Regions from separate parts of the Rheinheimera marina genome, predicted to be linked through region 2. Evidence: riboswitches for the same ligand, from Rfam matches in the RefSeq annotation. Region 2 holds a riboswitch; the other holds the start of a gene.
What was found. Region 2 has a riboswitch for thiamine pyrophosphate ahead of thiC (phosphomethylpyrimidine synthase ThiC). Riboswitches for the same ligand answer to the same signal wherever they lie in the genome.

Region 1: another riboswitch for thiamine pyrophosphate. It lies ahead of ACFO3I_RS09710 (TonB-dependent receptor); the one in region 2 lies ahead of thiC (phosphomethylpyrimidine synthase ThiC).

The regions. Positions count from the first base shown of each region.
Region 1 covers NZ_JBHSGB010000010.1:11,135-17,892, forward strand. Annotated here, with positions in the region: gene ACFO3I_RS09690 (BamA/TamA family outer membrane protein) at 1-1,239, opposite strand, end outside; gene ACFO3I_RS09695 (mechanosensitive ion channel family protein) at 1,327-2,160, opposite strand; gene ACFO3I_RS09700 (DUF432 domain-containing protein) at 2,160-2,966, opposite strand; gene mgtE (magnesium transporter) at 3,189-4,538, shown strand; TPP riboswitch at 4,626-4,722, shown strand; gene ACFO3I_RS09710 (TonB-dependent receptor) at 4,776-6,758, shown strand, end outside.
Region 2 covers NZ_JBHSGB010000004.1:54,137-60,894, forward strand. Annotated here, with positions in the region: gene ACFO3I_RS03700 (DUF2339 domain-containing protein) at 1-952, opposite strand, end outside; gene ACFO3I_RS03705 (SMP-30/gluconolactonase/LRE family protein) at 1,068-1,925, opposite strand; gene ACFO3I_RS03710 (FAD-binding oxidoreductase) at 1,926-3,437, opposite strand; TPP riboswitch at 3,540-3,650, shown strand; gene thiC (phosphomethylpyrimidine synthase ThiC) at 3,779-5,647, shown strand; gene ACFO3I_RS03720 (FAD-dependent oxidoreductase) at 5,651-6,758, shown strand, end outside.

The DNA of each region.
Region 1 (6,758 bases), on a different contig from region 2:
CCCCACCAGACTTTGATTCTTATCCAGCTGATGGATCCACATCGCATAACTGCTGATCAGCCATTGATTCACTTCAGCCTGCTGTAACTGTTCGGCTTGCCATTGACCAATCAGTAAGTCAGTCGGGCTGAGTTGCCAGGCCTTGTCGAGCCTTCCTTTCAGTGACCAGCCGCTGTGGTCGGCGCCCAGCCCGGGTTGCAACCATCCCAGCTGCACACTGGCCTGCCAGCCAAAATTAATGTCTTCCACCCGGTTAAATTGATACACATTATAAAGTTGCCGGTATTCGGCTCCGACAAACTGCCAACTTAGCCACAGTTGCGATAAATCACGGTTTTCGGGCATGCCAAAGTCGGTTAAAGCTGTCGGGCTAAATTGCAGCTGCTGGCGGTCCAGCCCCAGGCTAAGGCGTTGCACCCAATGCCCGGTTTCCGCAATTTTCCAGCCGGATGACAGTTGCAGCAGATCCAGTTTGCGCTGGTATTCATTGATCTCATCACCGCGCAGGTATTCGTTGACATTTTCACTGTCGGTTTCGATGTGAAAGGCGAAGGCCCAGGGGGCATGCAGCCGGTAAAAGGGGCGTTCTAATGCCAGCAAATAAGACTCGCCATCGGTTTTATCGGCGTACAGGGTATTGAGGTTCCAGTGGCTGCCAAACAGGTTAGGGGAGCGGAAGTTCAGCAGGTAGCTCTTGCGCTCGCTGTCATTTTCGTAATCCAGATTGACCTGATTTCCGGTGCCAAACAGGTTGTCTTCCGCCAGCCCGAGCACAGTTTTACTTTCGCCGCCTTCACGGGATAAGGAGATATTGGGCAATAACGACCAGTTATCCCAGGTGTGGATAGTGACGACCACAGAGCCGTCGGCACATTGTTCAGTCGCTTTGACTTCGACTTTGCGTAAGTAACGCCGGGTCCTCAGCAAACGCTCGGTTTCCAGCAACGCTTCGGCATCCAGCGGGTCGCCTGCTTTAAACAACACATCTTCCAAAATGGTGTCGGCTTTGGTGACTTTGTGGGTGCGGTTGGCGAGGTGATGAAACCAGTAGACTTTCTCTGCTTCCAGATCAAACACATCTTCGCTTTGTACCCGAATAGCCCGAACCGGTTTGCCTTGTAATGACGACAGGTTAGCTCCGGTTTGCAGCGGTGCGCAATTTTCCAGCTCTGAAGCAAAAGCCACGGTACTGCCAGGCATCGATATCCAGCACAACATTGCTGCCATCAGGAAGCGCATGGAAATCTCCTTCGTGAGCCCGAATGCTGATCAAATCGTATAGCCAGACCTTAGCTTGTCAGGCTGCATTTTGTAAAGTAGCTGTTTTTATTGAGATTTCCATTCCTTTAAAAACCTCTGGCTCGGTTCGCTTAAGCTTAGCTCGCGTTGCGGGAAAGGAAACTCCACGCCTTCTTTGTCAAACGCCAGTTTGATTTGCTCAAGCAGGCCGGTTTTCAACGCCAGGTAATTTTCTTTGCGGGTCCAGACGGAGAGTTGCAAATCCAACGAGGATTCCCCGAAATTTAAAAAGCGAAAATCCGGTGCCGGTTCATCCAGGCAAAATGGGTGCTCGTCAGCCACGCGGAGCAGAATAGCTCTGACCTGGCTGATTTGCTCTTTGTAAGCCACGCCTATCAGCAAATCCAAGCGACGTATTGGAAAGCGGGTCAGGTTGGTGACTTCGGTTTTAATCAGGCTTTCGTTCGGGATCCGCACAAAGAGGTTTTCCGGCGTGCGGATTTTCACCGACAACAAGTCAATGGACAGTATTTCGCCTGTGGTGCTGCCGACCCGGATGGTGTCACCAATCTGAAACGGGCGTTCACCAATTAAGAACAAGCCGCTGATCAGGTTTGATACCGAGGTTTGTGAGGCAAACCCCAAGGCGACTGACAGTACCCCGGCTGCACCTAACAGTACGCCCAGGTTAAAGCCCAGTTGTTTCAGGGCGGTGGCGATAAACAGCGCCAGCACCAGCCAATACACCAGCCGTTTTGTTAAGGACGCATGATGAGGGCTGAATTTTTTTAAGCTGAGTTTAAAGGCGGCTTTTGACAGCAGGCTGGCCGCCAGAAAGCCAAAAGCAAACAGCAGCACTGCACGTAACAGTTGGAAAAAACTCTGGGAGTCAAAGTAATTCAGAATGGTATCCAGCGACATCAACTGCGCTCCGTATGTTGAAATAAATCACTGAAGACACGGAATAAACCGTGTTTTTCGAATGCCTGTCTTGGCCGGCTTAAGCGGATAGCATTCGCGTGTCCGGGAGGCATTTGTTTATGAATGTTTAAGCGTGACAACTCTGCGTCATTCTGATGATCAATCTGTACTAAATCTGTCCAGAGCGAACCATCTGGCAGGCCATATAACGACAGAAACGGCAATGGCAGGCTGAGTTTTTCAATACTCATCATCTGGCTGGAGTTGTTCTTCACCCGAATTGGGGTGATAGCCCGGTGCGCGCGGGCAGGCAATTCCTCTTTACTGTGTCTGGCCTGGGTTTTGTCGGCATAACACAGCTCACCCGCCTGTGTGTTCGGGCCAAACCAGGTGTCAGACAAGCGTTGGGTGGGTAGTTCCTGCAGCAGAATATCCGGTTGCTTCAACTCAAGCCTTATCACCACAGGGCTGCTGATGTAAAAGGTCACTTCTTCACCCACAGGTAAATACACTGGCTGGCGGGTTTTCACCACCACAGGCCTGTCTTGCAACAAGGGCGTCAGGCAAAACTGCAATGGTTCGTGGGTGAACACATAGCGGCTGAAGACCTTGTGCAGTGGCCACTCCGGCAAGTAACTGGCGTGAGCCATATTTTGTTCCGGTTCGGTCAGCTGCTCGGTATGCAGCCACCATTCACCGGTTTTGCGCTGTAAATACACAACCAAAGGACCTATCTGCAGCCGTACGACTTGTTGATGATTCAGCGTTTGTGCTTGCCACCACTGGCTCTGCGGATCCAGCCACATAGAAATTCCTTGCAGGGGTTAAGTTGAGGTTCAGGCCGTTAACGCGTAAAATAATGCGCGTTTTTCACCGACTCAGCAATGAGTTAGCACACAAACCCTGAAGGAGAGTCCGTTTTATGGACGTGCCCAGTCACAGGCCTGGCCTGAATTCAACTCGTCAATTATTTATCTGGTTGTAGTGATTGGTTCCTGCCTCACGACAACCGCTAGTCTGAGGTAATTATGGAACTTCTGGTATTGATCCATCTGTTACGGGCGGCTCTGGAAAGCGGCGACTTTTCTGAGTTGGCCGATAAACTGGCCGACACCCACCCAGCCGATTTGGCTGCGGCGCTGGCGGAATTCTCACCGGCACACCAATGGCAGTTACTGACCCAGTGCCCGTTGGCACGTCAGGCCGAAATTTTTGTCTATTTGCCGCTGGAGCAGCAAGTGCAGCTGGCACACAGCATCAGCCGGGCCCGCTTTACGCCTCTGATCCGGCAGATGTCGTCGGATGAACGGGCGGACTTATTTAACAAATTCTCTGACGAGCAGAAACAAGCCTTGTTGCCTGCCTTGGCACAGGCGGAACGCGACGACATTCTGAGTTTGTCGTCCTATTCCGAAGGCACTGCCGGCGCCATTATGAGCTCGGACTATGCTATGCTGTCGCCGCACCTGACGGTCAGTGAAGCCATTGAGGTACTGCGTCATGAGGCGCCGGACAAAGAAACCATTTATTTGTCCTATGTGGTCGACGAGAAAAGAGCATTAATTGGTGCCTTGTCACTGCGTGAACTGATCCTGGCGCCTGCTTCTGCGTTAGTTGATGACGTGATGAAGCATGACCCAATTCAGGTGACGGCAGACAGTTCTCAGGAAGAGGTGGCGGCACTGATTGCCCGCTACGACTTGCTGGCAATTCCTGTAGTGAATCAGCAAGGGCAATTGGTTGGTATTGTCACCCACGATGATGCGATGGACGTTGCAGCCGCCGAAGCCACCGAAGATTTCCACAAAACCGCCACCATAGGTAAGTTAGAAGGCAGTGTCAAAGACGCCAAAATCAGCCTGCTGTATCGCAAACGAGTGGTCTGGCTGGTGGTACTGGTGTTTGGCAATATTTTCTCCGGTGCTGGCCTGGCTCTGTTTGAACAAGTGATTTCCCAACATATTGCGCTGCTGTTTTTCCTGCCGTTGCTGATTGCCAGTAGCGGTAATGCCGGCGCCCAGTCGGGCACCCTGATGGTGCGTGCTTTGGCGACTGGGGACGTTAAATTGCGGGACTGGGGCAAAATGCTGGGCAAAGAGGTGCTGATTGCCAGCCTGCTGGGCCTGACCATGGCGGCGGCTGTGTCAGGGCTTGGCTTCCTGCGCGGCGGTGCCGATATCAGTGTAGTGGTGGCCGCCACCATGTTGTTGGTGGTGATGATCGGCAGTCTGATTGGCTTGTCGTTGCCGTTTTTACTGAGTCGTTTTGGCATGGACCCGGCCACCGCCAGTGGCCCTTTGATCACCTCAATTGCTGACGTGGCTGGTGTGGTGATTTATTTCTCCATTGCCAGCTGGTACTTAGAACTGGTGTTGTAAAGCGCCGGTGTTCTGTGTGTATACCCAAGTACGACAAAAGTTTTAGCCATCCGGATTGTCGCTCTCAAAAAAAGCCGTTATAGTGCGCGGCGAACCAAGGGGTGCGAAAGCTGAGACGCCGTCAGGCGAACCCTTAGAACCTGATCCGGATCATACCGGCGGAGGGATGGTACTAACCTCATTTCCTTTTGCTCTGGTGATCCTACGTTTTTCTGATTTCACTGGAGTAAGTCACAAATGCGTAGATTATCCCGTCTATTCATTGCGTTAAGCGCAGTCAGCTGTGCTTTTGTTCAGGCCGATGACAGCGTGGTGGAAACCATCGAAGTTAAAGGCGATTTTCGTAGCCAGCAACTCAATAAAATTCCAGGCAGCATTGCGGTCTTTACCGACGCCGATATGCAGCGCCAGAATGCCCAGCATCTGGATGATTTACTGCAACAGGCAGCCAACCTGAATTTCTCGGCCGGCGCCTCCCGCGGCCGCTTTCTGCAAGTGCGTGGCGTTGGCGAGCGTAGCGAGTTTGTCGACAGCATCAACCCGTCAGTCGGGGTGCTGATTGACGGCATCGATTATTCCATTCTGGGTGTCAGTTCTTTGTTTGATCTGGAGCAGGTGGAAGTATTCCGTGGCCCGGAGGCGACCCGATTTGGTGCCAATGCTATGGCAGGCATGCTGAATTTACAGTCGCGCCGGGCCGACTTTGACCCAAGCGGCGAACTGGCAGCAACCTTTGCCAACTACGACAGCCTGCAATTGAGTGCAGCCTATGGTCAGGGTCTGACCGACAAACTGGCCTTCCGGCTGGCAGTTGATCATCAGCAGTCGGACGGCTTTATCGACAACAACTACCTGCAGCGCGACGACACCAACAACATTGATGAAACCACGGCCAAACTGGCGTTGCGTTATCTGGCGACCGAACAGTTGACGCTGGATTGGGTGACGCATTGGCGTGACCTGGATAATGGCTATGATGCCTTTTCGCTGGACCGTAACCGTACCACCTTGTCGGACCAACCCGGGCAGGACCAGCAGCGCAGCCAGGGCTCAATGCTGAGCGCGGATTACAGCGGTTTTGGCTTTGCACGTTTATTCAGCCAGCTGAGTTACCTGAACGCCGATACCGATTATGGTTTTGATGAAGACTGGAGCTATGACGGCATTCATCCGGATGGGTACAGTACGACGGACCGCTATTTACGCGACCGCTCCCACTGGAGTGCCGAACAGCGCCTGGTTAGTTCTACCGATCGCCATTGGGTAGCGGGTTGGTACCACAGCCAGCAAAAGACCGACTTAGAGCGGCAGTACTGGGACTGGGACGCCTGGGCGCCAGCGCAGTTTTTCAGTCATTTTGAACGCAAAAACAGTGCGCTGTTTGGTGAGCTGAGCCTGGCGCTGGCTTCGGATTTGGAGCTGACCTTGGGAGGTCGCGCGGAGCGTTATCAGGATCAGTATAGTGACAGCAAAGGCATAACGCGGCAGGACGATGACTGGATGTTCGGCGGCAAGGCCAGCCTGAGTTATCAACTGAGCGACAGAGCCAGCCTGTATGGCTTGGTGTCGCAAGGTTACAAAGCGGGTGGGGTGAACGGTGAAGCCTTAGGCAAAGCCGACGCCACCGGTTCTGCCGCCCTGGCTGACTACTTACGTGAACGCGCCAGCTTTGCTCCGGAAACCTTGCTGAATACCGAGTTTGGCGTCAAAGCCAGTAACGCGGAGCAGACTCTGGTGAGCCGGGTTGCGCTTTTTGCCATGTGGCGGGACGATATGCAAGTGAACAGCTGGGTCACGCGTGACCAGATGTTTATCGGCTTTATCGACAATGCGGCGTCGGGCCGTAATTATGGCCTGGAGCTGGAGAGCCGTTACCAGTTCAGACCGGACTGGACTTTGTACGGGACTCTGGGGTTACTTCGCAGCGAAATTCGTGGTTTTATCACCGAAGAAGGTGTCGACAAAACCGGGCGGGATCAGGCGCACGCACCTGACTATCAATATCAACTGGGGTCTGAATGGCTACTGGCGGAGCGCTGGAGCCTGAACCTGGCACTGCAGAGTAAAGCGGCGTTTTATTATTCCGACAGTCATGACGCCAAATCGGATCAGATGCATTTGGTCAACCTGCGCCTGCAATACCAGCTTGACCAATGGCAGTTTGCGCTGTGGAGCCGCAATGCGTTGAATGAAGACTATGGTGTGCGTGGTTTCTATTTC
Region 2 (6,758 bases):
GCAGCAATTGCCAGCTCAATGAAATGACAAAGGTCGCGACAAAACCCGTCCAGTTCAGCCAGCGCCATTGCCGCAACCAGGCCAACAACAACACACCAGCATTGAGCAACAAATAATAACCAAACAAAGCGACAAAACGGTTGGACCCATCCGACGTTAAGATAGGCACCAGAAAGCCACCCGCTGTCGCCAGAATGGCGAGCCGCTGCGAGTGCTGCGCCAGTGCAAAGCCAGAGCCCGCCAGCACTGTCAACAACATCAACACAAAAGCCACACCGGGGCTTATCATCGGGTAATACTTACACGCGGCAAACAAACAAAGATAAACCACAGCAAAACCGGCCCCTTGCAACAGCACCGCATTGCTGCCAAGCCGCAGCCGCTTCCACCAGCCAAGCCCAATCAAGCCAGCACCTGTCAGACCAATAAAACCCAGCCGGACCTGCATCGACAACAACCCCTGATGCGCAAAATAGGTGGCAAGAAAGCTCAGGCCTAAAAACAACACGCCCAAACCCGCCAGCACCAGCGGATTCACGCCTGCCAAAACGGCCCACAATTGTTGGAACAGCATCGGCACTGGCTTTCGCCCTGATAGATCTTTGACGGACTGGGAAGCCAAAGGGACAGGCAGGCTCCGCTCTGGTTCTGCCGACATCAGCGTAACCACAGAGACGAGTTCAGTTTGGAGGTCATTTGGATCAGCAGGGTCTGCGATGGTCTGATGTTGTGATGAAGCATCCGAAGCAGAAGACGCGCCATCGGTGTGCAACTTGTGCTGTAGTGCGGAAATTTGTTTGCTGAGCAGCTGAACCTGATTTTGCACTCTGGCCAGGCGCAGCCATAACTCCCCGCCAATACCCAGCGCCAGACCCAGGCCAGCACCGGCCAGAACCTGCTCAGCAAGAGCCCCCAATACGGCACCAAAAAACAGGCCTATCCATATCCACATGCCTTAACATCCTTGCTCTGGTGCTAGTCTGTTGATTGTCTGGTGATGAAATCACCATAACACGATTCATCATTTGCAACAAAACCGTTACATTCTGCTGCCGCGCGCAAGCCCCTTAGTGGCTGTCGGTTGTTAGCTTCAGCAGTTCCACTGCGCCGCGCTTTTGCAGAGTGACATAGAGTAAGTCGGGGTTTTGACTGTCAAAAGTGACATTGGTCGGAAACTCGCCTTTGAGGCGGTATTCGCGCAGCAGCTCACCTTGCGGGCTGACCTTGGCGACAGTGCCTTTGCCGTAGCGGGCAATCAGCAGATTACCGTCTTTATCGCAGCGCATGCCATCCAGGCCAAAGTCGGCAAACTCGATCAGCAGGCGTTTATTGCCTGGGTTCAGCTCTGTATCCAGGTCATAAACCCAGACCCGGCGCTGCGCACTTTCATTGATATACAAGCGGCGTTGATCCGGGCTGATTTCAATGCCATTGGTGGTGCCCATGCCAGTTTCCATCAGTTGCGCTTTGCCATCCAGCCCGATACGCCAGAACTGGCCCTGACGGTTAGCCCAATCTGGGTCGGACGCGAAAATTACGCCATTGTCGGCGATCGTCAAGTCATTGGGCTGAAACATGCGGTATTCATGACTGTGCAATGTCAACTGCTTACCGTCATAACGCCAAATATTGTGACCCGTATAGTCGGCAATAAACATCTGGCCTTTCCGGTCAAAGCGAATGCCATTACCGATGCTGCCTTGTGGCAATGACAGATACAACTGAGCTTTGCCATCACGGCTGACTTTGCCAATGGTGCCTTCTGAGCCTAAGTTTACCGCATACAAATTACCGGACTTGTCCATGGCCGGGCCTTCAATGGTGGCGTAAAACACCCCGTCGCCGACAAAATCTGTACTGTCACGCTCTGCCGGTGCCGAAGTCATCACCACAGTGGCCAGCACTGCATTGAGCCATAACGTCATTTAATCCTCCTTAATTTTTTGGGCAAACCGCAGCATACCTTCCGGGTCGTACTGTTTTTTCAGGCGCTGCAGCCTTGGGTAATGGTCAGCATAATAAGCCTGCGGCCAATTCGACAAGAGCGGATCTGTGTAGTTCAGATAAGCGCCACCTGTACTCCAGGGCGCCATGGTGAGGCGCATCTGGCCCATCCACAAATCGGCCTGTTGCAGTTCCTGTTCAGCGGTGCCTACTGGTCGGCTCACTAAATACTGAGTGCAAAAATCGGCAGCTCTGTGCGCAAAGGCGCTGTCGTTATGTGCCAAATCCCGGATAGCCCCGCCCATCAGCGTCAGCAAAATACCTCCGCCATGGCCTTGCTGCTGGCGCTGCTGCACCGCGTCCAGCAAGGCATCCAACCCGGCTTTGGGTAAAGGGCCCTGAAAAAAATCAGAACTGCCGGCCATCGCCACCCGGCGTAAAACTCCCTGCTCAGACTGATGCGGCAGTTTGCACTGCTGCATTTCGAGGCCAGCACAGTCGCTCAGCATATATTCGGCATAGTCATGCAGTACCACGTCCTGCTCAAAAGGCTGGGACGGCAAGCGCCGCAACCAGGTGGCCCATTGCTGCTGCAACTCTTTGGTGGCCCCCAGGCTACTGACCCGAATTTGCAGCACCGGTGCTTTACTTTGATCGTCCGTCCACCAAAAAGCGGCCTGCGACCAGAGCTCTCGCGGCAACTGACGGCTCCAATGCTGCCAAAGATTCAGCACCGGCAAGGCCTGCTCAAACTGAAAATAAGCATGACAGCTCAGCACTTCCGCCGTGGCAAAGGTACGAAATTTAAGCCGGGTGACCAAACCAAACTGGCCTCCGCCGCCACCCCGCAATCCCCAAAACAGCTCTGAGTTTTGTTGTGCTGAGCAGCGCAGCAGCTCACCCGTCGCCGTCACCAGTTCGGCTTCCAGCAAAGCATCACAGGTCAGGCCGTATTTACGATCCGCCATGCCCATACCGCCGCCCAGCGTCAGGCCACTGATGCCCACGCCCACACAGCTACCAGCCGGAATGGAACGACCCTGTTGGCTGAGCTGAAAATACACATCCCCCAGTTTGGCGCCAGCGCCAATCCAGGCGGTTTCACCTTGCAGCTCAATTTGATCCATCAGCGCAAAATCGAGCAATACGCCTTGGGTACTGGAGTAACCGGCATAGTTATGGCCACCACAACGGCCCACCAGCGGCAATTGAAACTGCCAGGCAAAGGCCAGCACCAGCTGCACATCACTGGCATGCACGGGCCGGGCAATCAACGCTGGTTGAATGGCATCAAACCGCGAGTTGGCCGCTTTGGCAAAGCGGCTGAATAGCGGGTCGGCCGGAAACAACAACTGGCCTTTAAAGCCCTGACGCAGTTGTTGCCAGTCGGCCGTTTCAGGCAGTGCCGGCTTGAGCTGACAGCCGGTTAACTGCAACGCGGCAGTGGCGGTCAGCCAGGCTGCACTCTGGCTAAAAAATTCTCGTCTGTGCACAGTCAGCACCTGATGTTTTTGTAATGCCGCGCACCTTATCACAAAAACTTTCTGCAGCGGATTGCTTGAGTCCGGCGACAGAATCTGTTTACACTGCGCTCACTTAGCTTGTCGGAGTGCTGCACAGGAAACTGTCAGCTGAGACCGCCTTTGGCGGAATCCGTGGAACCTGAACAGGATAATACCTGCGGAGGGAACAAGAGCGCTAAGCCGCTGTCTGCCTGCTTTCTGGCAGCAGTCTGGCTTATGCGGCTGCCTGTTATGCTGGCCGTTTTGCGTCAGTCACAGTCCACGTCACCTCAAGCTCTGTTGAAATTTTTAACTATTTCACGGAGTGAGTTATGCAAAAACCTCAACGTTTAGCCCGGGCCGAAGCGGCCGAATTTTTACAGCAATTACAAGGCCAGCCTTACCCGGCCAGCCGGAAAATTTATATCGAAGGCAGCCAGCCCGGTGTGCGGGTTGGCATGCGCGAAATTGAACTGTCGCCCAGTCTGGCTGGCGGCAGCAAAGAGCAGCCATTATTCCAGCCCAATGCGCCAGTGCGGGTGTATGACACCAGCGGGCCTTACAGTTGCCCGGACAGTCAACTGAACATTGAGCAAGGCCTGCCACCACTGCGCCAACACTGGATAGAACAACGCGACGACACCGACTTGTTCAGTGCTTTGCAGTCGGCTTATGCCCAGGCGCAACAACGCGACCTGAGTCTGGACGATATCCGTTTTCCGCGTGCGCCATCAGTGCGCCGTGGCCGCCCCGGCGTGGCCGTCACTCAGCTGGCCTACGCCCGTCGTGGCATAGTGACAGCGGAAATGGAGTACGTGGCGATCCGCGAAAATATGCAGCGTGCCAACCTGGCCGCAGCAGCTGACGCCAAAACCCAGCATCCGGGCCAGAGCTTTGGTGCGCAGATCCCAGCAGAAATCAACGGCGAATTTGTCCGGCAGGAAATTGCGGCAGGCCGCGCCATTTTGCCCGCCAATATCAACCACCCCGAAGCCGAGCCGATGATTATCGGCCGCAATTTTCTGGTGAAAGTGAACGCCAATATCGGCAACTCGTCGGTCAGCTCCAGCATTGAGCAAGAGCTGGAAAAACTGTTGTGGGCGACCCGCTGGGGCGCCGATACGGTGATGGACCTGTCGACCGGCCGTTATATTCACCAAACCCGCGAATGGATTTTACGCAACAGCCCTGTGCCTATTGGCACTGTGCCTTTGTACCAGGCACTGGAAAAAGCCGGAGGCATTGCCGAAGACTTGAGCTGGGAGCTGTTCCGCGACACCCTGATAGAACAGGCCGAACAAGGGGTGGATTATTTTACTATTCATGCCGGTGTACGGCTGGCCTATATTCCGCTGACCGCCAAACGGCTGACCGGCATTGTGTCGCGCGGTGGTTCCATTATGGCCAAATGGTGTCTGGCACATCACCAGGAAAACTTCCTGTACCAGCACTTTGACGAGATTTGCGACATTATGCGTAGCTACGACGTCAGTTTCAGCCTGGGTGATGGCCTGAGGCCTGGTTCCATTGCCGACGCCAATGACGAAGCCCAGTTTGCCGAACTGCGTACCCTCGGCGAACTGACCCACCGCGCCTGGGCCAAAGAGGTGCAGGTGATGGTGGAAGGCCCGGGCCATGTGCCAATGCAGCTCATTCGTGAAAACATGCAACTGCAGCTGGAACACTGCGCTGAAGCGCCGTTTTACACCTTAGGCCCCTTAACCACCGACATAGCGCCGGGTTACGACCATCTGACCTCGGCCATTGGCGCGGCGCAAATTGGCTGGTACGGATGCGCCATGCTTTGTTATGTCACGCCAAAAGAGCATTTGGGTTTACCGGACAAACACGATGTAAAAGAAGGCCTTATCGCCTACAAAATTGCCGCCCATGCCGCCGATTTGGCCAAAGGCCACCCGGGGGCGCAAATTCGTGATGACGCGCTCTCCAAAGCCCGTTTTGAATTTCGCTGGCGCGATCAGTTCCACCTCAGTCTGGACCCGGAGCGGGCGCTGGCCTACCACGACCAGACCTTGCCACAGGAGTCCGGCAAAGTGGCGCACTTTTGCTCCATGTGTGGGCCCAAGTTCTGCTCGATGAAAATCAGCCAGGACATTCAGCAGCAGGCACAGCAGCACATGCAGCAAAAGTCAGCCGAATTTCGCGCTGCTGGCAGTGAGCTGTACCACAGCCCGGAGTAAGGCATGCCCTATCACCTGACAATTGTTGGCGCTGGCCTGGCTGGCCGGCTGACTGCGCTGTATCTGACCGACCCGGCCCGCCGCTGGGCCAAACCGCTGCAACTCAGATTGCTGGACCAGCAGGTTCAGGCAAACCGCTTTGAACCCACAGCCGGCAAAGTGGCGGCGGCCATGCTGTGCGCAAGCGCGGAATCAGCCGTGCTACCACCAGAGCTATGGCCACAAGCCCGTCAAAGCATCCAGCTTTGGCGTGAGCTGCAACAGCAGATGCCCGGTTTATGGCTACAACAACAAGGCTGCATTTTGCTGGCCCATACCAGTCAACTGGAGCAATTACAGCACCAGGTTCGCTGCATTGCACAAAACCCGCAGGCCAGCGCCGAACCACTGAACAGCCGCGACCTGGCCGCGCTGGAACCCGAACTGGCCGGACGCTTTAGCCAGGGTTGGTGGTGCCCGGACGATGGCCAGACCCAGACGGAAAGCTTTTTCAGCCACAGCAGCGCGTTGTTGCAAGCCCGCGGTGTGCAGCTGCAGGCGGTATCCGAAGCTACGCTGGATGGCAGCAACCTCAGCCTTAGTGGCCAGCGGCAGCAGGCCAATCTGGTGCTGGACTGTCGCGGCCTGGGCGCCAGCGCCGTCTGGCCTGAGCTTCGCCCGGTTCGCGGCGAAGTGATCCGGCTGTATTGCCCGGAAGTGCAGCTGCGCCGCCCGGTACGGTTTTTTCACCCGAGGTACAGCCTGTATATAGCACCGAAACCTGAGCATCAGTATGTGGTCGGTGCCACAGAACTGGAATCGGCCAGTCAGCATGGGCCTGCGGTGCGCTCCGTGCTGGAACTGCTGTCGGCCTTGTATGCGGTGCATCCGGGTTTTGCTGAAGCAGAGGTACTGAGCATTCAGGCCTCAGCCCGACCCACTCTGGCCACAGCTCAGCCTGAAATCCGCCAGCAGCCTGGCTTGCTGCAACTAAACGGCCTGTCCCGCCACGGCTATCTGCTGGGCCCTTGTTACGCCAAACAACTGGCTGAACTGGCCTGGCAGCAATTACACCAGAGGCCAGCGCCCCAAGCCGCCCCCGCTGTGCAGCTAAGTGCCACACTCCCACAGA